2 regions of the Sodalis sp. RH16 genome follow, and region 2 is predicted to be linked to the other one. Evidence: predicted binding sites of a transcription regulator. Region 2 holds the regulator's gene; the other holds the start of a gene.
What was found. Region 2 encodes sigma-54, which starts transcription at its own class of promoters, with help from an activator protein. Its sites were predicted from a motif close to GTTGGCACANNTTTCGCTNT; they were not measured.
Positions count from the first base shown of each region.

Region 1 (14,651 bases), 2.2 Mb from region 2:
CGCCATATCAGACATGGACGACGTGGCGTTCAGCAAATGGCTGACGGTGGAAGTGGGCGTCGCCGCCATTCCCCTGTCGGTCTTTTGCGCCGATCCTTTCCCGCACAAGCTCATCCGGCTGTGCTTTGCCAAACAGGATGCCACTCTTGACGCCGCCGCGGAGCGCTTATGTCAACTCTGAAAATCACGCTACTGCAACAGCCATTGGCCTGGATGGACGGCGAGGCCAATCTAGCCCATTTCGACGGCCTGCTGGCCACTACCGCCGGACGCGATCTGATAATCCTGCCGGAAATGTTCACCACCGGCTTCGCCATGGAAGCGGCCAATAACGCCCTGCCCCAGGGGAGGGTAGTGGAATGGCTGCATAAGTGGGCGGCATCCGCCAAGGCAATGGTGGCCGGCAGCGCCGCCATCAGCACCCCGGACGGCGCGGTAAACCGCTTTTTGCTGGTGGAACCCTCGGGCCAGGTCCATGTCTATGACAAACGGCATCTGTTCCGCATGGCCGAAGAACATCAATATTATCAGGCCGGGCAAAAACGGCTGGTGGTAGAGTGGCGCGGCTGGCGGATCCTGCCCCAGGTATGCTATGACCTGCGCTTCCCGGTATGGTCCCGCAACCGGCAGGACTACGACTTGGCGCTCTATGTCGCCAACTGGCCCGCCCCCCGCGCCGGCCACTGGCAAACCCTGCTGGCGGCCCGCGCCATTGAAAACCAGGCCTACGTGGCCGGCTGCAACCGGGTCGGCACCGACGGCAACGGCCATCACTACAGCGGCGACAGCATGATTATCGACCCGTCCGGCAACATACTGGCGCAGGGTAAACCGCATCAGCCGGCGTGCCTGGAAGCCGAACTATCGCTGGATATCCTGCAACAATACCGCAAGGCGTTCCCCGCCTGGCTGGACGCCGATAATTTCCAATTGGATATCTAGCCGGCCTCATGCGGCACGGTAAGTCCGCGTTCACCGACGCTGAACCAGGCGTGTTAAAGGGAAACCGCGCCAATGGGGTCGACGCGGGCGTGGTTTTACCGCCCGCCCGAGCGCCCCATGGCTCGGTAGGCCCGCTATCACCGAACGTGCCACGAGCATGTTAAAGGGAGACCGCGCCAATCAGATGTCAGCTCCCCCGATACGTCGACCACCCATACGGGCTCACCAGCAGCGGCAAATGCAGATGCTCATCACCCTCGGCCAGATAAAAATCAATCACGGCGCAGCCATACAGCGTAGAACGGCCGCCGGCGGCAAAATACGCCCCCACCCCGGCGCTCAAGCGATAATGCCCCGGCGGCACGCCCTCAGGCGTCAACCCGTTCAAACGCCCATCGGCGCCGGTGGTGCCGCCGGACAGCCTGACCCAATCGCCATCCCGCTGCAACTCCAGCGCCATCTCCATCCCCGTCGCCGGTTTACCCAGCGAGGTATCCAGCACATGCGAAGTAATGATGCCCATCATAAAACTCCCTGCCGTAAGCGTAAGAGCGCAATCTCCCGCAGTTGATTCGCCGTCTCCCGCTGTTCTTGTTCGACGCTGTTATGCAGCCGCTGCCGCAAACAGGCCAGGATCTCCTCGCCGCTGCGCCCGGCGGCGCGAATCAGGAATATCCGGCCGAATTTAGCCTCGTAGAACCGATTGCCTTCCCTTAACGCCCGTTTCAGTTGCTCATCGCCATCGGTAAACACCGGTTGCTCGCGGCGGGAATATTCGGCGGCGGCGTCGTTATGCTCCCGTGACTCCCCGATGCGCGGATGCTGCATCAACGCCTCATCCACCTGTTCCGCCCCCCACCGCCGGGCGGTTTCATCGGCAAAGGCCAGCAGCTCATCCAGGCCCCTAAAAGGCCGGGCGGCGATGATGGCATCACCCCAGGAGCGCACGGCGGCGCATGCAAGCAGCATCGGTTTCAAAAGCGCCGCGTCCGCATCATTAAATTCATCAAGCGTCATCAAAAACCGTCACCCAGGATTTAGCCGCCTTCAAGTGTAAACCGATATCGCCCGTGGCCGTCTTTCAGGCTGAGAAGCGCCTCAGAGATCAGCCCGCCTTCAGGCTCGCGCCGATATCCCCCACGGTGCTCGCCAGGGCGCTGACGGCATCAAAATAGGCCCGCAGCGCGACGGCCACGTCCGCTTCCGCCACCAGCTCATCGGGATGATGGCTGATACCCCGGCGGCAGCGGATAAATAGCATCCCCACCGGCCAGCACTCCGCCAACGCAATGGCGTCATGGCCGGCGCCGCTGGGCAAACGCGGGCTGCTGCCCTGTATGCGGCACAGGCTCTCCGCCAGTTTAGCCTGCAGTATGGCATCACAGGGAGTGGCGCCGATATGATAAAACTCTTCCGCGCTAAAGCCGATACCGCGCCGGGAAGCGATGGTGCCGGCCAGGCCGAGCAGCGCGGTAACCAGCCCCTGCAGTTCCTCGCTGTCCGGGCCGCGCACATCCAGCGTCAGTTTCACCTCGCCGGGAATCACGTTCACCGCTCCCGGCAGGCATTGCAAGGTGCCGACGGTGGCCACCATTTGCGGTCCGCGGGCAATGGTGAGATCGTCGATTTGCGCAATCCAGCGCGCGGCGGCGCTCAGCGCGTCTTTACGCAGCGGCATCGGTACCGTGCCGGCATGGCCCGCCACGCCGGCGAACCGGCAATTAAGACGCCGGGCGCCGTTGATGGCGGTCACCACTCCCAGCGCCGTTCCCGCCTGCTCCAGGCAGGGGCCTTGCTCGATATGCAATTCCAGATAGGCGGCGAAGTCCTTTGCATCCCGCTTGGCCCGGAGGATAAGGGCAGGATCCAGACCGGCCCTGGTCATCGCCTGCGCCACGTCGATACCCTCCTCGTCTTTACGCCCCAGCCAGTCCGGCGGCCAGGTGCCCGTGATCCCCCGGCTGCCCAGCAGGGCTATGCCGAAGCGCGTGCCCTCTTCATCGGCAAACCCGATCACCTCGATGGCCCGGGGGAGGCGCAGTTGCCGCTGATGAAGAAAGTGCACCAGCTCAATGGCGGTCAGCACCCCCAGCATACCGTCATAGCGCCCGGCATTACGCACCGTGTCCAGATGCGATCCCAGCAGGATGGCGGGCAAATCCTCTTGCTGCCCTTCGTAGCGCCCGCAGATATTGCCCACGCTGTCCTGCCAGACCCGCATGCCCGCCGAGCGCATCCATTCACCTACCTGCATGTTTGCCAACAGATGCTCCCGCGACAGGTAGGTTCGGGTCAGCTGGCCCGGCGTTTCGCTGATGGCGGCCAAAATATCGCAGCGCGCCATGACCCGCCGGGCGGCGTCGGCGGCGAAGGGCTCGGGCATACCATAATCGGTCATGATGGCTGCTCCCTCTGGTAATGATCCCAGGCCGCCTGCAGGCCGGCCCCCCGGGGACCGGCAAAGCCCAGACGATTCAGCACCCCTTCCAGTGCGCTAAGGGTTTGCATCACGCAATCCTTGCGCGCGTTATAGCCCATGGTGCCGATACGCCAGATTTTCCCTTTCAGCGGCCCGAACGAGGTGCCGATTTCAATGGCGAAATCATTCAGCATCATCTGCCGCACCTGTTCGCCGTCAAGGCCGGTGGGGATAACCACCCCCAGCACGTTATTCATTCTATGGCGCCTGTCGCCGAAGACCTCGAGCCCCATGGCGTCGATACCCGCCAGCATCGCCCCGCCGTGCAGTTTGTGGCGTTCTATGGCCGCATCAAGGCCTTCCTCCAGCAACAGCCGGGCGCATTCGCGGGCGGCGAACAGCATGCTGGTGGCTTCGGTATGGTGATTTAAGCGTTCCGGTCCCCAGTAATCCATGATCATGCCGAGGTCGAAATAGTTGGAATAAATCATCTCATCGTCGCCATCCCGATGCTCGGCGGTGCGAATCCCCTCCTCTACGCATTTACGGCTGCGGATGACTGCTTCGCAGCGGGTGCTGAGGGTGACCGGGGCGCTGCCGGAGGGACCGCCCAGGCATTTCTGCAAACCGGCGGAAACCGCATCCAGGCCCCAGGCATCGCTTTCCAGGGCATTCCCCCCGAGGGATGCGGTGGCGTCGGTGTAAAACAGCGCATCGTAACGGCGGCAGATTTCCCCCAGCTGTTCCAGGGGTTGCAGCATGGTGGTTGAAGTATCCCCCTGCACGGTAAGCAGCACCCGCGGACGCACTCGTTTCACCGCGTCTTCAATCTGGTCGGGGCTGAACACCTCGCCCCAGGGAGCCTCGATGATATGGACCTCGGCGCGGCAGCGCCGGGCAATTTCGCACAGCAGATGGCCGAACCGGCCGAATACCGGCACCAGGACTTTGTCACCGGGGCGGATTACCGACAGCAGCACCGCTTCGATACCGGCGCGTGACGTGCCGTCCACCAGCAGCGTCCAGGGGTTTTCGGTCTTGAACACCCCACGGTACAGCGCCATCACTTCATTCATATAACCGGTCATGGCGGGATCGTATTGTCCCACCAGTTGGCTGGCCATCGCCCGCAGCACCCGCGGATCGGCGTTAATCGGACCCGGCCCCATCAGTAGACGGGACGGGGGATTGATTTGATCGTACTTTGCATTATCCAACATGAGTTATCCTTTGATACCACCATTCGTTTTCGTTAGATGACCGATAATCTTCGGATTGCCGCAGGTCGGGCCACGCATCGCCGGGGACCAACATAGAGGAGATGGTCAGGCATTCCCGGTGCCGCGCATCGGGACAATGATCAGTCATCTCCTAAACCGCGCACCGAGGCGATAAACTGTTTCAGCTCCGCCGTTTGCGGCCTGGCGAACAATTGACGGCTTTGCCCCTGCTCCCACACTTTGCCCTGGTGCATAAACACCACCCGATCCCCCACCTCCCGGGCGAAATTCATTTCATGGGTCACAAGTATCAGGGTCATGCCTTCGGCGGCCAATTTCTCCAGCACCTTCAGCACTTCTCCCACCAGCTCGGGATCCAGCGCCGAGGTAATCTCATCGCACAGCAGCACCTTGGGGTCCATCGCCAGCGCGCGGGCAATGGCTACCCTCTGCTGCTGGCCGCCGGACAGGCTCGAGGGATAATAATCCAAACGGTCTCCCAACCCGACCTTATTCAGCATCAGCTCGGCCAGTTCGCGGCATTCCGCCGCTTTTTTCCCCAGCACCCGGCGCGGCGCCAGCATGACATTTTGCAGCGCGGTCATGTGCGGGAACAGATTAAAACTCTGGAAAACCATGCCCACCGAACGGCTTATTTCCCGGGCTTGTGAATCGCGGTTGGTAACCGTCATGCCCCCCAGCTTGATGCTGCCTTCCTGGTAACCTTCCAGGCCGTTGATGCAGCGCAGCAGGGTGCTTTTGCCGGAACCGCTGCGGCCGATGATGGAGACCACCTCCCCCTGGTCGATATCCAGATCGATGCCTTTTAGCACGTGGTTTTGGCCGTAATATTTCTGCACCTGGTTAATGGTTATCAGCGGCATGAAGCTTTCTCTCCAGATAGTGGCTGAAGCGGGACAGGGGGTAACACATAATGAAATACCCCAGCGCCACCAGCCCGAAGACTTTAAAGGGCTGGAAGGTGACATTGGACAGCATGGTTCCCGCTTTGGTGAGCTCGACAAAACCGATGATGGAGGCCAGGGCGGTGCCTTTAATGACCTGCACCGAAAAACCCACCGTCGGCGCGATGGCGATGCGCACGGCCTGGGGCGCCATCACGCGCAGCAGGGTCTGGCCGAAGCTTAAGCCCAGACAGCGTGACGCCTCCCATTGTCCTTTGGGCAGGGCGTCGATACTGCCGCCCCAGATATCCACCAGGAACGCGCTGGTGAACAGCGTCAGGGCCAGCGCCGCCGCCAGCCAGGGACTGACGTCAATGCCGAACAGCGCCAGGCCGAAAAAAGCCAGGAACAGCTGCATCAGCAGCGGCGTACCCTGAAACAGGTTTGAGTAGGCGCGGATAGCCTGTTTCAGCCAGCGCCGGCGCGACAGGCGCATCAGCATCAGCGGCAACGTTACCAGGCCGCCGCCGACAAAGGCCACCAGTGACAATAACAAGGTCCAGCGCGCGGCCAGCAGCAGGTTGCGCACGATATCCCAGTCGGTGAACGAGGTCATGACATCCCTCCGCCGAATATCAGGCGGCCGGCCCGCAGCAGAACCTGCCGCATCAGCAGCGACAGCGCCAGATAGATAAGCGTCACCACCAGGTAAACCTCAAAACTCAGGAAGGTGCGCGACTGGATAAGGCTGCCGGCAAAGGTCAGCTCTTCATATGAAACCTGGGAAACAACCGAAGAACCAAGCATCACAATCACACACTGGCTCACCAGGGAGGGATAGATGCGTCCCAACGACGGCGGCAGAACCACCCGCAGAAAAACCTGCCCGCGGGACAGGCCCAGCACCCGGCCCGCTTCCCACTGGCCTTTCGGCGTCACCTGGATGCCGGCGCGGATGATTTCGGTACTGTAGGCGCCAAGGTTCACCAGCATCGCCAGCAGCGCCGCTTCGCCGGCGGTCAGCTTCAATCCCAGCGCCGGCAGGCCGAAGACGATAAAAAACAGTTGCACCACAAAAGGCGTATTGCGGATAAGTTCCACATAAAGGCCCCATACCCGGCCCGGCAGAGCATACCGGCTGCTGCGTACGGCCGCTCCGCAGATGCCGATGGCGATGCCGCCCACGGTGGCGACGGCAGCCAGCATGATGGTCACCCACAGACCGGACAGCAGTTGCGGCAGGTAGGGCCAAAGCGCCGGGAAGTTGAGCTGATAGGTCATGGGAGTGGCATCCTCAGGCGCCCAAATCCGCCGGCAGCGGCGCTTTCATCCATTTTTCGGACAGGCTGTTCAGGGTATTGTCCTTTAACGCTTCGGTGATAAGCGCGTTAACCTTCTCCTTCAGCGCCGGTTCATCCTTGCGCAGGCCGATAAAGCAGGGGGAATCCTTCAGCATGAATTTCGGCACCGGCGCTTTGGCGGGGTTCTGGCGGGCAATGGCGCTCACCACCAGATTGCCGGTGGCCACATACTGCACCTGGCCGGACATATAAGCCGACAGCGTGGTGTTATTGTCTTCGTAACGTTTGATCTGCGCATCTTTCGGCGCCAGGTCGGTCAGCACCATATCCTCCACCGCGCCGCGGGTCACCGCTATGGTCTTGCCGCTAAGCTCGGCCGGCGCTTTGAGCCCATCGTCCTTCGGCCCAAATACGCCGAGGAAAAACGGGGCGTAGGCCCGGCTGAAATCGATGGTTTTTTCACGTTCGGCGTTTTTGCCCAAACTGGATATCACCAGATCCACCTTATCCGTTTGCAGGTAAGGCACCCGATTGGCGCTGGTCACCGGCACCAGTTGCAGTTTGAGCTTCATCTTGTCGGCCAGATAATGCGCCATATCGATATCGTAGCCCTCGGCCTGCATGTCTGTGCCGATGGAACCAAAAGGCGGGAAATCCTGCGGGATGGCAACGCGCAACACGCCGCGCTGCTGGATTTGCTGCCACTGATCGGCCATGGCCGCGCCGGCTTGGGTCAGCAACAGGACCGCGCCCGCCAGGGCAATAAGCTGTTTTCTGATGGTCATTCTCGGTTTCCCAGGTGAAATGATGAAACTAATGATTCTACAATCAGTCAATCTGCAACTAATGTGCCAAATGAAGCCGGACATTTTCCCCGCGCACGGGCACGGCGTAACCTATTATTAAACGCGGTCAGTCGGGGTATTCGGGGGTTTTCGCGGGCTGAGGATGTGCTTTTTCAGCGAAGGCCGTATGCACCGCCAGTGGGCAAACGCACCACTCCGGCGCGCCGTTTTATTACGTGCGGCGCTGCTCAAGCTCTTCCAGGGAGCCGTACCAGTCCGCAATGTTATGGATGCGCTGCCGCCCCTGGGCCAGGGTGTCGTGCAACAGCGCATTGCTGATTAAATTCACCAGGCTCATGGCCGACGAATAGGAATCAAACGCCGATACGCTATCCAGCGGCGTGGCCAAATGCCAACGCGCCAGCGGGATCAGGGCCTGCGCCTGGGGCTCGCTTATCAGCAGCACCGGCACATTATTGTGTTGAAGTTTTGCCAAGAACGGGCGGATTTGCGGGGTACGCCGGCGAAACGCCACCACCACCACCATATCATCGCCGGTGAGATCAATGACCTCTTCCGCCAGGGTTTGTCCCGGCTGGGGCAGCAGGTTAACCTGGCTGCGCACTTGCAACAGCTGCTGACGCAGGTGCATCGCCACCGGATAACTGTTGCGCAACCCCACCAGGCACAGTCGCCGTGCGTGGCTCATGGCCTGGATCACCGCGGAAAACTGCGGGCCGTCCATTTGGTTGACCCAGTGGGTCAGATTAGCCATTTCCTGTTTGTAATGCCGCTCCAGCAGCGTATTGCCCAGCACCGCGTCGCGGCGATCCGCCAAGGGCATGCCGCTTTGGCGCAGCGTGCGCAGCTCATCGCGGACCTGGCGGTAATTCTCATATCCCAAACGCCGGAACAGTCTGCTTACCGTCGCCTTGGACACCCCGCTCAGCCTCGCCAGTTCGGCGCTGTTATAGCTGGTCATATCGTCAAAATGATCGGCAATGAACCCGGCTATGCGCTGTTCCTGCGGCGACAAACGGGCATAAGCGTCACGCAGCCGCTCATCAAAAGGCGTCATGTTCCCTGATTCCCTGTTACTTTCGTTTCAACCTACCCTAGCATATACCCTCCATCTTTCAAGTTGCAGCTGTGCTGGCTGTAACTCGAAAGCTATTGGGTATCGCGTGCCTTATGTCACCTATGTCAATAGCGGTCCGCACGTTGGAACGCCTCTTGCTTAACTCACCTTATCCATCCTTGGCGACAGGACCATGCCCCCGATGAACCACAGTAATATCGCGCCGATGGGAATGGCGGTAACGCCCCATCATCTGGCCAGTGAAAGCGCCCTTTCTATTCTGCGCGCCGGCGGTAACGCCATCGACGCCATGGTTGCCGCGGCCGCCACCATCTCGGTGGTCTACCCGCATATGACCGGGCTTGGCGGCGATGGTTTTTGGCTGATCGTGCCGCCGCAGGGGGATCCCGTTGCTATCGACGCCGGCGGACCGGCGGGTTCCCTTGCCGCCATATCGCTGTATGACGGGCTGAAGGCTATCCCCCATCGCGGCCCGAAATCGGCCCTGACCGTTGCCGGGACGGTGGCGGGATGGGCGGAGGCGCTGACGCTGTCCCGGGAAATGGGCAATCCGTTGCTGCCGCTTTCGCAACTGCTGGGGGATGCCATTCGTTATGCCGCCGACGGTATGCCGGTGTCATTATCCCAGGCACGGGCATCCGCGGAAAAATTCGATGAGCTGGCGAAGCAGGCAAGCTTTGCCCGGCAGTTTCTGCCTCAAGGCAAGCCCCCCGACGCCGGCAGCCGGTTTATTCAGCCGCAATTGGCGGATACCCTCACCCGCCTGACGGTGGAAGGACTGAACAGCTTTTATCGCGGACCGCTGGCGGCTGATATGGCCCAAGAGATGGCCCTGCTGGGCATGCCCGTCACCGCCGACGATTTAGCGGCGTTTCATGCCCGGCGAAGCATTCCGCTGCGTTTGTCGCACAGCATGGGAGAACTGTTTAATCTGGCGCCCCCCACCCAGGGTTTAGTATCCCTGATGATCCTGGGGCTGACGGATCGTCTCCCCTGGGCCAATGAGTCGGAAAGCCACTGCATTCACGCCATTGTCGAGGCCACCAAACTGGCTTTTGCCATGCGGGACAACTGTATAACCGATCCGGGCCATATGACGCTGGATGCCCAAAGCCTGCTGGCGGCGCCGGTGCTGGACGGGCTGTCGGAACGGATAAACAGCGGGCAGGCGGCCCCCTGGGGCAGTGTCCTGTCGCCGGGGGATACGGTTTGGATGGGCATCATTGACAGCAGCGGGCTGGCGGTATCCTTTATCCAAAGCCTTTACCATGAGTTCGGCAGCGGCGTGCTGCTGCCGAAAAGCGGCGTACTGTGGCAAAACCGCGGCGCGTCCTTCAGCCTGGACCCCGCGCATCTGCGGGCCCTGGCCCCTGGCAAATATCCTTTTCATACCCTGAATCCCGCCGCGGCGAAGCTCCATGACGGACGAACGATGATTTACGGTTCCATGGGCGGCGACGGCCAGCCGCAAACCCAGGCGGCGTTGTTTATCCGCCATGTAATGCAAGGAATGCCGCTGCAGCGGGCCATCAGCGCGCCGCGCTGGCTGCTGGGGCGCACCTGGGGACAGGCCACGGATACGCTGAAACTGGAGGGGCGTTTCTCCGCCGCGACGGTGGCGTCCTTGCGCGCCCTTGGCCACCAGGTGGAGATGCTGCCAGAATTCAGCGAAGCGGTAGGCCACGCGGGAGCGGTTATCCGCCATAACAACGGCATGCTGGAAGGGGCGTTTGATCCCCGCAGCAACGGCAGCGCCGCCGGTTTTTGAACGCGCTATGCAAAACAGTCAGAAATCTATCGAAATTGACGTTCAGTGCTTGCCGGAAAACGCCAATACGGGCATTCTGGCGCAGCCCTTTTTACATAGGCGGTCAGATATTATTTTAAACGGATAGTATTTAAACGACCCAGCAAGAGTGCACGCCGCATGAAAAGTGAATTTATCGATCGCCCCGCGATACTGGCGGAAGTCAACGCCGCCTTTTACCGCTACGAACAGGCGCTTATCACCAACGATGTCGCCGTACTGGATGAATTGTTCTGGCACGACCCGCGCACTATCCGCTACGGCGCCGGCGAAAATCTTTACGGTATCGAGGCTATCCAGGCCTTTCGGGCAACGCGGCCGGCCAACGGGCTGGACCGGGTATTGCAAAATACCGTCATCACTACATTTGGCGACGATATGGCGGTGGCAAATACCGAATTTACCCGCCCAAGCACCGACCGTATCGGCCGACAAACCCAGACCTGGGTAAAACTGGCCTGCGGCTGGCGCATTGTCGCCGCTCATATCAGCCTGATGGGATAACCCGGCGCGCGGGTTTATTCATGCTCCGGCCGCGGCGGCTTAAAAGGGTGATGGGAAATCCAATGCTCGGCGATGTCCTGCCGGCGGCAAATCCATACCCGCTCATGCTGCTGGATGTAATCCAGAAACCGCTGCAGCGCCCGAAAGCGTCCTGGCCGCCCGAGGATGCGGCAGTGCATGCCCACCGACATCATTTTCGGCGAGGTCTCCCCTTCGTCGTACAAAACGTCAAAGCTGTCCTTGAGATAGGAATAGAACTGATCGCCGCTGTTGAACCCCTGGGGCGTAGCAAAACGCATATCATTCGTTTCCAGGGTGTAGGGAATGATAAGATGCGGCTTAACGGATCCGTCCGTGCAGGCTACCTGAGTCCAGAAAGGCAGGTCGTCGCCGTAATAATCACTGTCATAGAGAAACCCGCCGTGCTCCACCACCAGCCGCCGGGTATTGGGGCTATCGCGACCGGTGTACCATCCCAGTGGGATCTTGCCAAATAGTTCGGTCAGCGCGTCCACCGCCTGATGCATATGCTGGCGTTCGGTTTTGGCGTCCATGCCCTGATAGTGCAGCCAGCGCCAGCCGTGGCTCACCACATCGTATTTCGCCTGTTTGACGGCCTCCACCACCGGCGGATTGCGCGCCAGGGCCATCGCCACGCCAAAGAGGGTCAGCGGCAGGCCGCGGCGCTGAAATTCCTGATGAATACGCCAAAATCCGGCACGGGAACCATACTCATACAATGATTCCATAGACATATGGCGCTCCGAATAGCTGGCTGCGCCGATGATGTCGGAGAGAAACTGCTCGGAGCCGGTATCGCCGTGCAGTACGCTGTTTTCCGAACCCTCTTCATAATTCAGGACAAACTGGACGGCAATGCGGGCGTTGCCGGGCCAGGCGGCATCAGGCGGTTTCCCGGCATAACCGATAAGATCGCGGGGATAGTTCTTATTGAAGGAAAAGCTCTTCTTTTCGGTGGTTTCAGTCATGGGCTGTTCCTTTTTGAGCGCTGATATTTCAGTTTAGTCCCTTAAAATACCCGGAAAGTTCTTTTTGAACGGGAAAATCAAGATCCCCCTGTTTACTGGTGGACAATTTCATACCGTGCAGCGACTCTATCAATTTCACCGCCGCGCTCACGCCGTCAATCACCGGCATCTCAAGTTCAGCGGACAGTTCCAGGGCTAAATCCGCCATGCCGGCGCAGCCCAGCACGATGGCCCCCACGCCGTCTTCCCGTTTGGCGTTCAGGCATTGTTCACGCACTTTACGCCGGGCCAGGCCGGAACCGTCCTCCAGGGACAGCACCGGCAAATCGATGGCGCGCAGCCTGGCGCAGTGCCGCTCAAATCCATATTGCTGCAGCAAATGGCGCGCGATGATCAGGGTGCGCGGCAGGGTAGTCACCACCGTAAAGCGGGTGGCCACCAGCGTCGCCATATGCATCGCCGCTTCGGCGATGCCGATAACCGGCGCCGATGCCAGTTCACGCGCCGCCAGCAGCCCCGGGTCGCCGAAACAGGCGATAACATGGCCGTCTACCCCTTGCTCACGCCCTTCCTTAATCCGCTGCAGCACGCCAATGGCGGCGATGGCTTCGTCAAAGTGACCCTCGATGGAGGGGGCCCCCGCCTCGGGACACACCGCAAAGATGTCCGTGCCCGGCGCGGCCACGTCACGGGCCGCCGTAAGTATCCGTTCGGTCATGGAAAGGCTGGTGTTGGGATTGATTAATTGTATACAGCACGACGTCATACCGATTCTCCCTTGGCGGCGATACCGAACAGGCGGGCGAAGTCCGGCGCGGTTTCACCGCTGCGTTCAAACCGCAAATTTGCCAGAATTTCGTCGAAATGGCGCTTCATCCGCTCCGCCAATGCCCCGGAGCGGCCGTCTTTCAACAGGTCAAGCAGCTCCTGATGATCGTGGCAACGGCAACCCTGCTGCCAGGGAGCGCCATAAGCGGCAATCACCAGCGACGAGCGCAGCGTAAGCTGCGATACCATCTGGGTCAGGACATCATTGCCGGAGATGGCCTGCAGCTGCACGTGGAACAGGGCCGACAGGCGGATTGCCGTCGCGCCGTCCCGGGCCTCATGAGCCTGTTGCTCCTCATCCATGATGGTCTTGAGGGCAGTGATATGCGCCGCTTCGCATCGTTCCACCACCGCCGGCAGATTCGCGCACTCCAGCATGCAGCGGGTGGCGAGCACATTGCGGGCTTCATCCACGCCGGGCGTCGCCACCTGCGCACCGCGTTTGGGCGTAAGCGTAATCAATTGCACCGCCCCGAGGCGCTGCAGCACTTTTCTGATGCCGGTGCGGCTCACGCCGAACACCGCAGCCAGCGACTCTTCCGGCAATTTGCTGCCCGGCGGCAGTTGGTGCTCAACAATGGCTTTAACGATTGCATGGTAGATTTCATCGTCTTTATCTTGCGAAAAAATGACGGTTTTTAGCCCGTACCAACTGGACATGCCACACTCCTGTATACGTACCGATAGATTATCGTATACGTAAAATAATTATTTTGTATACAAGCTTTTCAACACTTGGCCTGAATCCTGCAAAACCTTCCCCTGTCGATAGCTATCATCTTCCATTCACGGGTGAGTATTCAGAGGAGCAGTTTCCATGCCAAACAGTAACAGTATGACCCCGAAAACCGGATCCATCGATCACAGCCATTACAGTCCCAAGCTCACAAATGATGATCTCGCTCCTACCCGTCAACAAAACTGGAGCTGGTACAATATATTTTCTTTCTGGATGTCCGATGTGCACAGCATGGGCGGTTACGTGGTGGCGGCCAGCTTCTTCACTCTGGGTCTGGCCAGCTGGCAAGTGTTAATCTGTCTGCTCTGCGGGATTTGCATTGTGCAGATCTGCGCCAATCTGGTGGCGAAACCGAGCCAGATGGCGGGTGTGCCCTATGCGGTTATTTGCCGCCAGGCGTTCGGCGTCTTCGGCGCCAATATCCCGGCGGTCATCCGCGGGCTCATCGCCTTTGCCTGGTACGGCATCCAAACCTTCCTGGCGGCCAACGCCCTGATGCTGGTGCTGTTGAAATTCTTCCCCACCCTGACGCCGTTGACGCAAAGCCGCTGGCTGGGCCTCTCCTCCCTGGGCTGGATGTGCTTCGGCCTGATGTGGTTTTTACAGGCGATGGTGTTCTGGCACGGCATGTCGGCCATCAAGCGTTTTATCGATTTTGCCGGTCCGGCGGTCTATGTGGTCATGCTGGCCTTGGCCGGCTGGATCCTCTATCAAACCGGTCTGAGCAATATTTCCTTTACTCTCAGCAGCAAGTCGCTGTCCAACGGCCAGCAGGCCTGGCAAATGGTGACCGCCATTGCGTTGGTTGTTTCCTATTTTTCAGGGCCGCTGCTGAATTTCGGCGACTTCTCCCGCTACGGTAAAAGCATGGACGAAATCCGCCGGGGCAACCGCTGGGGGCTGCCGTTCAACTTTTTACTGTTTTCCATCGTGACCGTGGTCATTGTTTCCGGAACCCAGAGCCTGTTCGGGCAAATGATCACCGACCCCATTGAAACCGTCAGCCGGGTCGGCAGCAGCGTGGCGGTGGCCCTGGGCCTGCTCACCATGATCATCGCCACCATCGGTATCAATATCGTGGCCAATTTTGTCTCGCCGGCCTTCGACTTTTCC
Region 1 covers NZ_CP178737.1:194,317-208,967, forward strand. Annotated here, with positions in the region: gene ACL2XJ_RS00910 (pyridoxal phosphate-dependent aminotransferase) at 1-181, shown strand, start outside; gene ACL2XJ_RS00915 (amidohydrolase) at 169-942, shown strand; gene uraH (hydroxyisourate hydrolase) at 1,130-1,465, opposite strand; gene uraD (2-oxo-4-hydroxy-4-carboxy-5-ureidoimidazoline decarboxylase) at 1,465-1,959, opposite strand; gene hpxK (allantoate amidohydrolase) at 2,048-3,340, opposite strand; gene ACL2XJ_RS00935 (pyridoxal-phosphate-dependent aminotransferase family protein) at 3,337-4,581, opposite strand; gene ACL2XJ_RS00940 (amino acid ABC transporter ATP-binding protein) at 4,722-5,465, opposite strand; gene ACL2XJ_RS00945 (amino acid ABC transporter permease) at 5,446-6,102, opposite strand; gene ACL2XJ_RS00950 (amino acid ABC transporter permease) at 6,099-6,767, opposite strand; gene ACL2XJ_RS00955 (transporter substrate-binding domain-containing protein) at 6,781-7,572, opposite strand; gene ACL2XJ_RS00960 (MurR/RpiR family transcriptional regulator) at 7,805-8,650, opposite strand; gene ACL2XJ_RS00965 (gamma-glutamyltransferase family protein) at 8,853-10,439, shown strand; gene hpxZ (oxalurate catabolism protein HpxZ) at 10,599-10,982, shown strand; gene puuE (allantoinase PuuE) at 10,997-11,971, opposite strand; gene ACL2XJ_RS00980 (aspartate/glutamate racemase family protein) at 12,000-12,737, opposite strand; gene ACL2XJ_RS00985 (GntR family transcriptional regulator) at 12,734-13,459, opposite strand; gene ACL2XJ_RS00990 (NCS1 family nucleobase:cation symporter-1) at 13,617-14,651, shown strand, end outside.
Region 1: ACL2XJ_RS00965 (gamma-glutamyltransferase family protein) is a predicted target of sigma-54. The motif match lies at 8,793-8,812, and genes of this name have one in related genera.

Region 2 (14,651 bases):
TCACCTTTGATGAAGCCGCGCTCGGCTGGAAAACCAAGGATATCGTCGACGCGCTGAAAAACGGCGACATCGCCATTTATTTTCGGGGCTATCGCGCCAATGAAGGCAAGATTGAAGTGGATGTGCGCAGCGTGACGCCGCCGCAGTTGGAGACCATTGCCGCCTGTATCGAAAATCTGTTTAAAGGAGCCGAGGCATGAAACTTACGCCGAATTTTTACCGCGATCGCGTATGTTTGAACGTGCTGGCGGGATCCAAAGATAACGCCCGCGCTATCCATGCCGCCGCCGAGGGCCATGTGCTGGTGGGCGTGCTGTCTAAAAATTATGCCGATGTTCCGTCCGCCGTGGCGGATATGCGCGATTACGCTGCGCTGATCGACAATGCGCTGTCGGTGGGATTGGGAGCGGGGGACCCGCGCCAATCGCTGATGGTCAGCCTGATTTCCCGGCAGGTCCAGCCGCAGCATGTCAATCAGGTCTTTACCGGCGTCGGCGCCAGCCGCGCCCTGCTGGGCCAAAGCGAGAGCGTGGTGAACGGCCTGGTTTCCCCCACCGGTAAAGCGGGCTGGGTGAAGATTTCCACCGGGCCCCTCAGCTCGGCGGCGCCCGACGCCATAGTGCCCATTGAAACCGCCATCGCGCTGTTGAAAGACATGGGCGGTAGTTCGGTGAAGTATTTCCCCATGGGAGGATTGAAAACCCGGGAAGAATTTGCGGCGGTGGCCCGCGCCTGCGCCGAACATGATTTTGCCCTGGAGCCTACCGGCGGTATCGATTTGGCGAATTTTGAACCGATTTTGACCATCGCGCTGGAAGCCGGCGTCGGCAAAATCATCCCCCATATCTACAGTTCGATTATCGACCAAACCAGCGGGCTGACTCGTCCGGTGGACGTCAAGGCCCTGCTGGCGATGGTGAAAAAGCTGCTGGGCTGAACGTCCGCTCGCGGAATCCCCGTTTATCCGACACGCCGTGAGAGATAAGGAAAAATATGAAAAGTAATTACGGGTTTATGATTTCCGGCTTAACCGCCGCGATGCTGGCCGTATCCGCCACGCCGCTATATGCCGCCCCAAAAGCCCCGGCCGCGCGTTATGCTTACGTCGGCACCTATAATCCGAACGGCGAGGGCGTTTACCGTTTTGATTTCAACGGCAAAACCGGGGCGCTCACCAACCGGACGCTGGTAAGCCAGTTGCCGAACCAGGCGCAAATGGTGGCGGCTCGCGACGGCCAGACGCTGTATATCGGCAACGAAATCGACAATTACAACGGCGGCAAGCACGGCGCGGTGGCGGCTTACCATATCAATCCCCAGAATGGCAGCCTGAGCCTTATCAATCAGGTGGACTCCCAGGGCGCCGGCCCGGTCTTTCTTTCGCTGACGCCCAAGGGCGACCATCTGCTGGTGGCAAACTATATTAGCGGCGTGGTGGCGTCATTCCCCATCGACGCCGGCGGTAAAATAGGTGAGACCGGCTCAAGCCAGCAGGATTCCGGTCCGGCCGGGGCGGGAAAACCGGCGGCGGCGGCGGAGGGCAGCTTTGCCGTCAGCGATCATAATGGTCCCCATGCCCATATGGTCGCGGCCGATCCCAGCGGCAAATTCGCTTTCTCCACCGATTTGGGACTGGACCGGATTTATCAGTGGAAACTGAACGATGCCACCGGGGCGCTGGAAGCCAACGATCCGCCCTTTATCAACGCGTCATCGGCCGGCGCCGGTCCGCGCCATTTCGTATTCCATCCCAACGGCAAGGTCGTCTTCCTGATTAACGAAGAGGCCTCGGTGCTCACCAGCTATCGCTTCGACAATGCGAAGGGCACCCTGACGCAGTTGCACAGCCTCTCTTCGTTGCCGGCGAATTTCAAAGGCACCAATTTCGCCGCCGGCATCGTGTTGAGTAAAGACGGCCGCCATCTTTATGTGGCCAATCGCCTGCATAACAGCATCGCGCAAATCAACGTTACCGGCGAGGGCGCCATGGCCTGGGGCGGCGAGATCTGGACGCGCGGAGATTACCCGCGCACACTGACGATGTCGCCGGACGGCAGATATATTTTCGCAATGAATCAGCGAAGCGATAACATCACCCGGTTCCGGGTGGCCGGCGGCAGCGGCAAATTAGCGTTTGTTGACGATTACATTCCGGTGGGCAGCCCATCGCAGATGGTGATTGCCCCTTGAAAAGAGAATTCCTTGCACAGAGTATTCCCTAACCAGCGATACGCCGGGCTGACGGCGTAAGTAGGTACAGCGGCACGGGATAACAGGATGCCGTCCCGGACCGAATCGAAAGCGCTGTTTGCCGGCAATAATGATTGGAAGGATAATGGTGAGATTTCCCTATCAACGATTGGCCCACTTGTTTGACGCGCTGCAGCTCGAAACGCTGCCGCAGGACGAGCTGGCAAAACGCCTGGCAGTCTCAACACGCACCGTGCGGGCGGATATTATTGCTTTAAACGAAATTATCGCGCAGTACGGGGCCGCCTTTGTGTATAACCGCGGCAGCGGCTATCAATTGAAAATAGATGACCCGTCGCTATTCTCCACCCTGCAACAGACGGTAAACCATCGCGTCAATCCGACGCCGCGCACCGCCTCGGATCGGGTGGATTATCTGTTGATCCGCTTTTTGACCTCCGCGTTCTCGTTAAAGCTGGAGGATCTGGCGGATGAATGGTTTGTCAGCCGTGGAACGCTGCAAAATGATATGGCCGAGGTGCGTGAGCATCTGGCGCGCTATAACCTGAATATTGAAACCAAACCGCGCTACGGCATGAAACTGTTCGGCGCCGAGCTGTCTATCCGGGCCTGTTTGACCGACCTCTTGTTCCAGCTCGATGCCGGGGATCACGCCAATCCGCTGCTGAAAACCGAAAGCCTGGATCGCGGGACCTATGAAAAGCTTACCCGTTTTATGCATCAACTGCTGGCGCAATCGTCCATCCGCCTCACCGATGAAAGCGAGCGTTATCTGAATTTTTATTGCGCCGTGGCCATCAAGCGCATCGCCGGCGGTTTTCCCCTGACGGAGTTCGAGGCGGAAGAGGGCGATCCGGCGGTGAAACAGATATCGGTGCGGCTGATGGCAGAGCTGAAATCCCTGGCGGGCAAAGAGATCCCGGCGGCGGAAGAGGCTTACCTCAGGGTGAATATCGCCGCGCGGCGGGTGCAGAATATACTGCCCACTGATATTAACGCTGACGACGACGAGTCGCTGGTGGACTATATCCTGTCCTATATCAATACCCACTATAACTACGATTTACGTGGCGATAAGCAGTTGTGTACCGATCTGCTTACTCACATCAAGACCATGATTACCAGGGTAAAATATCAGATTAATATCCCCAATCCGCTGTTGGCCAATATCAAGCAGCATTATCCCATGGCCTATGATGTCACCCTGGCGGCGGTGAACAGCTGGGGCAAATATACGCCGTATGTGATAAGCGAAAATGAAATCGGCTTCCTGGTGCTGCATATCGGCGTGGGTCTGGAGCGCCATTATGATATCGGCTATCAGCGTCATCCCCAGGTGCTGCTGGTGTGCGATAGCGGTAACTCTACGGTGCGTATGATTCAGGCGCTGCTGAGCCGCAAGTACCCGCAAATCAGCGTGACCCGGGTCATTTCATTGCGGGAATACGAGAGATTGCCGGCGTTGGAGGAGGATTTTGTGATTTCCACCGTTCGGCTGGAGGAAAAGAACAAGCCGGTGATGGTACTGGCGCCGTTTCCCAGTGATTACCAGCTTGAGCAACTGGGTAAACTGGTGCTGGTGGATCGTACCCGGCCTTATATGCTGGAAAAGTTTTTTCATGAAAATTATTTTATGATCGTTGATAAGCCCATGGATCAACAGGATCTGTTCAAGCGGGTGTGCGGGCAATTGAAACGCGATGGGTTGGTGGGTAAAGATTTTTATCCGTCGGTGGTTGAGCGGGAAGCCATTGTCAGCACGCTGCTGGGGGACGGTATCGCATTGCCCCATTCGCTGGGATTGCTGGCGAAAAAAACGGTGATTTATACCATATTGGCGCCCCAGGGTATTCCGTGGGGCGATGGCGAAATCGCCTACGTGGTTTTTTTGCTGGCCATTAACAAGACTGATTATGAAGAGGCGATGGCGATTTACGAGCTGTTCGTGAATTTTGTCCGTGCGCGCGCCATGCCCAGGCTGCGGGAGAGCCGTGATTTCGCCGGCTTCAAGGCGGTGGCCATTGATAGCCTGAGCCGGGCTTAATCAGTCTTCGTTAAAGCCGGCGTTGAAGAGTTCAATGATAGCCGCCAGCGCCCGTTCTTCATCAGGGCCGGTGGCTTCGATTTCAATCAGCCCGCCCTTGGCGGAATCCAGCATCAGCAGCGCGATAACGCTGCTGGCTTCCGCTTCGGTCCCGAAGTCGTTGCGCAGCAGCACCTCGGCGTCAAAGCTTTGCACCAGATCGAATAATTTCATGGCTGGCCGGGCATGCATGCCGAGACGATTCTTGATTTCCACCGTTTGCTTGACTGTCATGAGCGTTTTTCCAGGGTTCGGTGTCTGGATTGGACATTTTTGCCGCGGGAGCGGAAATAATCCGCCAACTGCTCGGCAACATACACTGAACGGTGTTTGCCGCCGGTACAGCCAATGGCCACCGTTAAATAGCTGCGGTTGTTGGTCTCCAGCATCGGCAGCCACAGTTCGAGATAACTTCGGGTTTGGTAAATGAAATTATGGACTTCGGTGTGCCGGTCGAGAAAGGCCGCCACCGGTTTATCCAGACCGGTCATCGGCCGCAGTTTCGGATCCCAGTGCGGGTTGGGCAGGAATCGTACGTCAAAAACATAGTCCGCATCGATGGGCAGGCCGTGTTTGTAGCCGAAGGACTCGAACACCATGGTCAATTCGCGCTCGCGTTTGCCCAGCAGCCGGGTGCGGAGCATTTCCGCCAGTTCATGCACCGACATTTCCGAGGTGTCGATAATCAAATCGGCCCTGGAGCGCAGCGGTTCCAGCAGTTCGTTCTCCTGATCGATGGCGCTTTCCAGCGACAGGTTCTTGCTCGACAGCGGGTGCAGGCGCCGGGTATCGCTATAACGGCGGATCAGGGTGCTGCGCTCGGCGTCGAGAAACAGCAACTGCGGCGAAAAGCTTTGCGGCAGGTTATCCATTGCATGCTCGAAAATTTCCGGCGTTTCGGGCATGTTGCGCACGTCAATACTGACCGCGGCGGAAATATTGCGATCCGCCAGGGTGGCGGCCAGCTGCGGCAGCAATACCACAGGCAGGTTATCGACGCAATAAAACCCCATATCTTCCAGCGCGCGTAGCGCCACTGACTTCCCTGAACCGGATCGACCGCTGACAATCATCAGCACCATGACGACTCCCCTCTGGCATTAACATCGACGCATTGGCGAAGAGGCCGCTATTTCCGCCAATCAAACCCCGCGGGTCGGTAAGCGTAGGACACTGCGCGTTAAGACCCGGCTTCTGTTTCCGTCATGATTTCATAAAGTTCTTCGTCGCTTTGAGCAGCGCGTAGCCGGCGGCAGACCGTTTTATCAGCCAGACGCTTGGCTACCAACGATAGCGTATGCAGGTGCGTTTTGCATTGTTCCGCCGGCACCAGCAGGGCAAAAAGCAAATCCACCGGTTGATTATCGATGGCATCGAAGGCGATGGGCTGCTCCAGGCGGATAAATACCCCCACCGCCCGCAGCGTGTCCTCTTCCAGTTTGCCGTGGGGGATCGCGATTCCATTACCGATACCGGTACTGCCCATGCGTTCACGGGTTAATACGGCGTCAAATACCACCTGCGGCGCCAGGTTAAGCTGTTTGGCCGCCAGTTCGCTGATAATTTCCAGCGCGCGTTTTTTGCTCTGGCACTGAATGGAGCCGCGGGTGCATTCAAGGCTTAACACCGTATTGATTTGCATTGCTGTATCGTTAGTCATTTCGTTTCACTTAGGCGCTGATTCACCTTTAAGACTCATCGGCCCATTATACCCGTCATCTTGCGAGTCGCGGGTGTGTTGGCTTAGTTACTCGGCTCATCCATGAGCCTCGCCATTACGAGCCGATGCGAGGTCAGGCTGCGACAATGGCTACAGTGAATTAAAACTGTTTCAGTTTATCTTTATGCTTATTAAGTTGACGCGCCAGCTTATCTATCAGCAGATCGATGGCGGCATACATATCATCCGCTTCCGAAGTCGCGTGCAGCTCGCCGCCATTGACATGTATCGTCGCTTCAGCGATCTTCTGCACCTTTTCGACTTTTAGAACAATATATACCTGATTGATTCGGTCGAAGTACTGTTCAAGCTTGGAAAATTTCGCAGTAACGAAATCGCGTAACGCATCGGTGATATCAACACGCTGTCCGGTAATATTCAGCTGCATAGTGTCTTCCTTCTCTGTGGAGGTCAAACCAATTGTTTTCGCTGGTTCGACGGCGGGATGGATAAGGACTCACGATATTTTGCCACGGTACGCCGTGCTACCATAATACCCTGATCGGAAAGCAGGGTGGTCAGCTTGCTGTCGCTGAGCGGCTTCGCCGGGTTTTCTGCGGCGATCAGTTTTTTCACCAGCGCGCGAATGGCCGTTGAGGAAGCTTCGCCGCCCCCTTCGGTATTGACGTGACTGGAGAAAAAATATTTAAGTTCGTAGATACCGCGCGGGCTGTGCAGATATTTTTGCGTGGTAACGCGAGATATGGTTGATTCATGCATATCCACCGCCTGGGCGATATCCGCCAGCACCATGGGACGCATAAACTCTTCCCCCTGTTCGAAAAAAGCCTGCTGCTGCTCTACGATGCAGCGGGTGACTTTCAACAGGGTGTCATTACGGCTTTCAAGACTTTTAATCAGCCAGCGGGCTTCCTGCAGGTGGCTGCGGATAAACTGCCCGTCCGCATCGTTTCGGGTGGTGTTGCCCAGCGCCGCGTATTGCTGATTGATTTTAAGGTTGGGAATGCTGTCGGTATTGAGTTCCACCGTCCAGCGGTTATGCACTTTGCGCACCAGGACATCGGGTATCACATACTGCGATTCGGTGGTATTGATGGATTGGCCCGGGCGGGGATCCAGGGATTGAATCAGCGCCATCGCCGATTTCAACACCTCTTCTTTCAGCCGCGTCGACCTCAGCAGGGTACGGAAATCGTGGCTGGCCAGCAAATCCAGGTAATCGGTGACGATAAGCCTGGCTTCCGCCAGATACGGAAAATCCTTTGACAGCTGCGACAGCTGAATGAGCAGGCAATCACGTAAATCCCGCGCCGCCACACCCACCGGATCGAATCGCTGGACTCGTTTCAGCACCGCTTCCACTTCATCCATGGTCACGCTCTCTACGCCGATGCTCTCCAGGATATCTTCCAGCGGCACGGTGAGATAACCGGTCTCATCCACCGCATCCACGATGGAGGTGGCGATAGCGATGTCGGTGTCGGAAAAAGGCGTCAGCTCCACTTGCCACATCAGGTAATCCTGCAGCGTCTGAATGGTCTCGCCCTGGTAAATCGGCAGCTCCTCGTCGCGGTAATCCGTACCGGTGCCGGACGGGGTGCCCGCTGAATACATTTCGTCCCAGGTAGCGTCCAGCGGCAGTTCTTCCGGCATATCCTTTTGCTCCATCGCCTCGCGGGTATCGAGGGATTCGGAGTCGGGAGCGTCGTGCGGCGTGTCTATTTCTTCATGAACGTCCGATTGTTCGAGTAAAGGATTGCTTTCCAGCGCAGTCTGTATTTCCTGCTGGAGTTCAAGCGTGGACAATTGCAACAGACGTATCGCCTGCTGTAACTGCGGAGTCATGGCCAGTTGCTGACTAAACCTGAGTTGCAAACCTTGCTTCATATGATGCGTTAATTAACCTCATGGCCCTTCATTCTTCAGGACACCTTATCAGAGGCGGAACTCTTCGCCCAGATAAACACGTTTCACCTGCTCGTCCTGGAGGATTTCAGCCGGGGACCCGTGCGCGATGAGTTTACCCTGACTGACTATATAAGCACGCTCGCACACGTCCAGCGTCTCGCGCACATTATGATCGGTAATCAACACCCCGAGCCCGCTGTCGCGCAAATGTTCGATAATTTTTTTGATATCGATAACGGAAATCGGATCCACACCGGCAAAAGGTTCATCAAGCAAAATGAATTTAGGGTTGGCGGCCAGGGCGCGGGCGATTTCCACCCGGCGCCGCTCGCCGCCGGAAAGAGATTGTCCCATATGATCGCGCAGATGGGCGATATGGAACTCCTCCATCAGGGCATTGGCCCGGTCCTCGCGCTGGGCGCCGCTCAAATCCTTCCTGATTTGCAGCACCGCCATCAGATTATCATAGACGCTGAGGCGGCGGAAAATGGAGGCTTCCTGCGGCAGATAGCCGATACCCCGGCGCGCGCGGGTATGCAGCGGCAGGATACTGATGTCGTCGTCGTCAATAACGATGCGGCCGGCGTCGCGCTGAATGATGCCCACAACCATGTAAAACGTGGTGGTTTTGCCCGCACCGTTGGGTCCCAGCAATCCGACAATTTCGCCTGAACTGACCTTGAGGCTGACGTTTTCCACCACATGGCGGCCTTTGTAAGCTTTAGCCAGGTTTTCCGCGATTAATGTTGCCATAGGAGCTGTTAACCTTGTTAATTAGCGGCGGGTTTAACCGCCGGAGCGGCCTTCTTGGCCGGTGCGGCTTTAGCAGCCGGTGCGCCCGGCGCGGCCGGGGTTTTATCCTGCAACTGGGACGGCACCAGCACGGTTGTCACCCGCTTGCCTTTGTCGCTGAAGGCCTCCATCTGCTGCTGTTTCACCAGATAGGTAATACGATCGCCTTTGACGTTGCTGTCCAGCTGTTCGATGTAAGCGTCACCGGTAAGAATGACATAGTCGTTGGCCAATTCGTAACGCACCTTCTGCGCATGGCCCTTCACCGGTTTACCGCTGTCCTGCATCTGGTAGAAGGTCACCGGATTTCCGTAGCCTTCCACCACTTCCTTGCCCTGCACGCCGTTGGGACGGGTAATGACGACCTTATCCGCCCTGATATCGATGGAGCCTTGTTTTACCACCACCGTGCCGGTCAGCGTCACGGTATTGGTGAGCATATCAACCGCCTGCTGCGCGGAGTCAACATTGATCGGCTGGTCGGTATCGCCGGTCAGCGCCATGGCCTTGGCGCTGAGCAGTAACAGCGCGCCGGCGGCGATGATGTTATGGATTTTGCTGCTGGTTCTGAATTTCATAAGAGGTCTTGACCTTTTCAATCAACTGGGCAGTCTTGCTTCGCAGATTTCCGCGCATCTTTGTGCCTACAGAGTTAAAGCCGACGCCATATAAGGTGACTACGTCATCAGAAGACACATCCTGCGTCACCAGATTCACTACCGCGTTATCGGTTCTGATGTGCTGCAGCTGTGATGTGTCGGTCAGGCTGTCTACCTGAACATGGCCATATAAATAAAGCATTTTATCACCGGTCAGCTTGGCCTGATCGGCTTTGACTGTCCAGGTCGCGACCTTGTTTTCATCGTACATCGTCGCCACCGGTCGGGTAAACCAGGTGATTTGTTCCACGGCATATTGTTTTACATGATCGGATATCAGCCGGTAGTTCAGGCTCCCCAAAGGGTTATAGACCGTAGTGACGGTATGCTCGCTCTGATAGGTCGGCTCGCCGGTATCCGTCACCGCCGGGGCCGTCGCGTTGTCGTTATCCGCCAGGTTCCAGCCGATGAGCACCAATACCACGATAACCAGCAGCAGGGTAACCCAATATTTTGTCTTACTCATACCGACTGCCCTTTGGCATCCTCAAGCTTCCCCTGCGCCAGCAACAACAGATCACAGACTTCCCGCACCGCGCCGCGGCCGCCGCGGATATGCGTCACGTAATCGGCCTTGGGCGATAACAGCGGATGGGCATCCGCTACGGCGATAGCCAGGCCAACCCGCGCCATCACCGGCCAATCAATCAGGTCATCGCCGATGTAAGCCACCTGCTCCTCTGTTAAAGAGAGTTTATCCAACAGGGCTACAAAGGCCAAAAGCTTATCCGATTGCCCCTGATAAAGATGGACGATGCCCAGGGTTTTACAACGATCCTCCACCAATTTGGCGGAGCGGCCGGTAATAATAGCGACCTCGATGCCGGATGTCAGCAAGCTTCGGATACCGTAGCCGTCGCGCACGTTGAATGCTTTCAGTTCTTCGCCCTGGTTGCCTTGGTAGATCAGGCCGTCGGACAATACGCCGTCGACGTCGCAAATCAGCAGCCGGATATCCCGGGCGCGCCGTAAAACGGATTCTTCAACCGGTCCGTAGCATGTATCAATACGGGGGGTATCATGCATGGCGCAGTTCCTTCCTTGTTAAATGACGCCGGCGCGTAGCATATCATGCATATGCACCACGCCCAGCAGACGGTTTTGTTCCGCCACCAGCACCGAAGTGATATGCCGCGATTGCATAAGATTAAGCGCTTCCACCGCCAGGATGTTAGGGGTGACGCGGATACCGCCCGCCGTCATCAGGTCGGCGATGCGTGCCTTATTGAGATCCACGCCCATATCGAATACCCGCCGCAGATCGCCGTCGGTAAAAATACCTTCGATATTACCTTTCTCATCACAGATAACGGTCATACCGAGATTTTTACGGGTCATTTCCAACAGAGCGTCCCGCAGCGACGCGTCGCGGGGGGTAATGGGGATTTCATCGCCATTGTGCATGATATCGGCCACCCGCAGCAGCAATTTGCGGCCCAGCGAGCCGCCGGGATGGGAGAGGGCGAAATCTTCTGAGGTGAAGCCGCGGGCCTGCAGCAGCGCCACCGCCAGGGCGTCCCCCATGACCAGCGCGGCGGTGGTGCTGGCGGTGGGCGCCAGGCCGAGAGGGCAGGCTTCCAGGGGAACATGGACGCAAATATGGATATCCGCTGCTTTGGCCATGGCGCTTTCCGGCTTGCCGGTCATGCAGATCAGCGGAATGCTTAAGCGTTTCAACACTGGGATCAGCGCCAGGATCTCATTGGCTTCGCCGGAGTTCGACAGGGCAATAACGATATCCTGGGCTGCAACCATGCCCAAATCGCCGTGGCTGGCTTCGCCGGGGTGGACAAAAAACGCCGGCGTGCCGGTGCTGGCGAAAGTGGCCGCCATCTTGCGACCGATGTGGCCGGATTTGCCCATGCCCATCACCACGACCTTGCCGCTGCAAAAAAATATTTTTTCACAGGCGCGGCGGAAATCGTCGTTGATATATTGATCCAGCTGCGCTAGACCGGCCCGCTCTACGGCGAGAACCTGCTTACCGGCTGCCGGAAAGTCAAAGTCCGGCGCTAATGATAAATGTGACATAAATTCATCCTGATGGCCCGGCGGTGTATCCGGGCTAAATAAACAGCACCGTAAGATAGGCGGCGAAGGCACCTAACAGCAGACCGCCCATCATTGAATTGATCCTGTGGTGTTTGCGTAAACAGAACGCCGCCAATACTATGCTGGCCGCCAGCATGACCCAGTAATCCCGCCGGACCGCCAGCGGGTCCAGCGGCCCGGGGGAGAGCAGGGCGGGGACGCACAGCACCAGGAGGCTATTGACGATATTGGAGCCAATGAGATTTCCCAGGGCAATATCGTTTTCTCCTTTCAGCGCGCCGGCAATCACCGTTGCGAGTTCCGGCAGGCTGGTGCCGACGGCCACGACCGTCAGGCCGATGACCAGCTCTCCCACCCCCAGCTGCCGCGCCAGTACGCCGGCGTTATCAATAACCATATGCGCCGAGATGGGCATGATGATAAACGCCAGCGCCAGCCACAGCACCGCTACGGTGTTGCCGCCGCCCCGCGGCAGCTCCGCCATCTGCTGACGGGTCAGGCTGTCGTCCGGCGAACGCAGTGCCGGCCGGGACATGTTCACTACGGCGGCAATATAACCGATGCCCGCCAGTAACAGTATCATACCATCCCGGCGGCTCAGGATGTTATCCGCCAGCAACATACCGCACAATGCCGTGGCAAACAGCAGCAACGGCAGCTCCCGCCGCAGGATATCCGAGTGGAACGCTATCGGCCTGAAAAGGGCCGCGCCCCCGGCGATAAGCAGGATATTGGCGATATTGGAGCCGATGATATTTCCTACCGCCAGGTCGTTTTCGTGATTCAGGGCGGCGGTAACCGAAATCATCAATTCCGGCAGGGAGGTACCCAACGACACCACGGTGCAGCCGATAAGCCATGGCGCGATCCCCAGCGAACGACTCAGGACGGCAGCACTGTAAACCAATCTATCCGCGCCATAAACGAGTAGAATAAGGCCGATAATAAGTAATGACGTGGTCAAAAACATGTAAAATCCTTGATTTGACTATAATCCTGGCCTGCCGGCGGCCGCTTCCTCCCCGCGGCGGGATAAATAAGTGCGTCTCATCTATGGCGTTGTCTGATTTTGACCGCCAGTAGACAAAAAGTAAAATCCGGCCGCCGATCCTATCTTAACGCCGATAGGTAAGTTTATGTAAAAGTTCGATGATTTGGCGCTATTCATTTAATATCGTAGGTTAGAGCTCTCAGTGAGAACGTATAGGCAGTGAAATAATATGAATCAAACGGCACCTCTGGTGGACATCCGCGGATTGAGTTTCCGCCGCGGCAATCGCCCGATATTCGATAACATCACCTTGCATGTCCCCAGAGGGAAAATCACTGCCATCATGGGGCCATCGGGCATCGGCAAAACCACTCTGCTGCGTCTGATAGGCGGTCAATTGGCCCCCGACAGTGGCGAAATCTGGTTCGATGGTGATAATATCCCGGCCTTGTCGCGGCGGCGGCTCTATGACGTGCGCAAGAAAATCAGCATGTTATTCCAGTCCGGCGCGCTGTTCACGGATATCAACGTGTTCGAGAACGTAGCGTTTCCCCTGCGGCAACATACCCGGTTGCCCGAGCCGGTACTGCGCACCACGGTGATGATGAAGCTTGAGGCGGTGGGTCTGCGCGGCGCCGCTTCCCTGATGCCGTCGGAGCTCTCCGGCGGCATGGCCAGGCGGGCGGCGCTGGCGCGGGCCATCGCTCTCGATCCGGAACTTATCATGTTCGACGAGCCTTTTGTCGGGCAGGATCCCATTACCATGGGGGTCTTGGTGAAGCTCATTGATGAATTGAACCACGCGCTGGGGGTCACCTGCATCGTGGTTTCCCATGACGTGCCGGAGGTGCTGAGTATCGCTGACTATGCTTATATCGTGGCCGAACAGCACGTCGTGGCGGAAGGGACGCCGGAGCAGCTGCGCACTAACGATGATGCCAGGGTGCGCCAATTTTTGGACGGCATTGCCGACGGGCCGGTTCCCTTCAATTATCCCGCCGCGGATTATAAAACCCAGCTTTTAGGTTCAGGGAGTTGACCGAGCCATGCTAACGCAAGCATTAGCGTCCATCGGACGCCGGGGCATTGAAGTCTGCCTTGCCTTCGGGCGGGCAGGCCTGCTGCTGTTTAACGCGCTGGTGGGTAAACCCGACTTTCGCCAACAGTGGCCGCTGCTTATCAAGCAGTTGTATAGCGTCGGGGTGCAGTCCCTGATGATAATTATCGTTTCCGGGCTGTTTATCGGCATGGTGCTGGGGTTGCAGGGTTATATCATCCTGACCACCTACAGCGCCGAGGCCAGCCTGGGCATGCTGGTGGCGCTATCGCTGCTGCGCGAACTGGGGCCGGTGGTCACCGCGCTGCTGTTCGCCGGCCGCGCCGGCTCGGCGCTCACCGCCGAGATTGGCTTAATGAAGGCCACCGAACAGTTGTCCAGCCTTGAAATGATGGCGGTGGATCCCCTGCGTCGCATTGTGGCCCCGCGGTTTTGGGCCGGGGTCATCAGCATGCCGCTGCTGACGGCGATTTTTGTCGCGGTGGGTATCTGGGGCGGCGGGGTGGTAGGCGTGGATTGGAAAGGTATCGATAGCGGCTATTTCTGGTCCGCTATGCAGGGCGCGGTGGACTGGCGTCAGGATTTGGTGAATTGCCTGATCAAAGGCGTGGTTTTCGCCATCACCGTGACCTGGATTGCGTTGTTCAACGGTTATGATGCGATTCCCACCTCCGAGGGCATCAGCCGGGCAACCACCAGAACCGTGGTTCATGCGTCCCTGGCGGTGTTGGGACTGGATTTCGTGCTGACAGCACTGATGTTTGGGAAGTGAGTTAATGCAAACGAAAAAAAGCGAAATATGGGTCGGCGTGTTTATGATTATCGCTTTATGCGCCATCGTCTTTCTCTGCCTGCAGGTGGCGAATATCCGCTCCTTTGGGAATACCGCCACTTATCGTATTTCCGCCTCGTTCGATAATATCGGCGGACTGAAGGTTCGCTCGCCGGTGAAGGTGGGCGGCGTGGTGATCGGTCGGGTGGCGGACATTACCCTCGATCCTAAAACCTATGCCCCCAAGGTGGCGATGGATATCGAATCCACTTACAACCACATCCCGGATACCAGTTCACTGGCGATCCGGACCTCGGGCCTGCTGGGAGAGCAATACCTGGCGCTCAACATCGGCTTTGAAGATCCCGATATGGGCACCTCCATCCTCAAGGACGGCGGCACCATTCAGGACACCAAGTCGGCACTGGTGCTGGAAGACTTGATC
Region 2 covers NZ_CP178737.1:2,403,904-2,418,554, forward strand. Annotated here, with positions in the region: gene ACL2XJ_RS11025 (DgaE family pyridoxal phosphate-dependent ammonia lyase) at 1-200, shown strand, start outside; gene dagF (2-dehydro-3-deoxy-phosphogluconate aldolase) at 197-937, shown strand; gene ACL2XJ_RS11035 (lactonase family protein) at 994-2,190, shown strand; gene ACL2XJ_RS11040 (BglG family transcription antiterminator) at 2,336-4,255, shown strand; gene npr (PTS phosphocarrier protein NPr) at 4,256-4,528, opposite strand; gene rapZ (RNase adapter RapZ) at 4,525-5,376, opposite strand; gene ptsN (PTS IIA-like nitrogen regulatory protein PtsN) at 5,475-5,954, opposite strand; gene hpf (ribosome hibernation promoting factor) at 6,115-6,402, opposite strand; gene rpoN (RNA polymerase factor sigma-54) at 6,426-7,862, opposite strand; gene lptB (LPS export ABC transporter ATP-binding protein) at 7,911-8,636, opposite strand; gene lptA (lipopolysaccharide ABC transporter substrate-binding protein LptA) at 8,654-9,253, opposite strand; gene lptC (LPS export ABC transporter periplasmic protein LptC) at 9,222-9,800, opposite strand; gene kdsC (3-deoxy-manno-octulosonate-8-phosphatase KdsC) at 9,797-10,360, opposite strand; gene kdsD (arabinose-5-phosphate isomerase KdsD) at 10,379-11,365, opposite strand; gene ACL2XJ_RS11095 (calcium/sodium antiporter) at 11,400-12,356, opposite strand; gene mlaF (phospholipid ABC transporter ATP-binding protein MlaF) at 12,607-13,416, shown strand; gene mlaE (lipid asymmetry maintenance ABC transporter permease subunit MlaE) at 13,424-14,206, shown strand; gene mlaD (outer membrane lipid asymmetry maintenance protein MlaD) at 14,211-14,651, shown strand, end outside.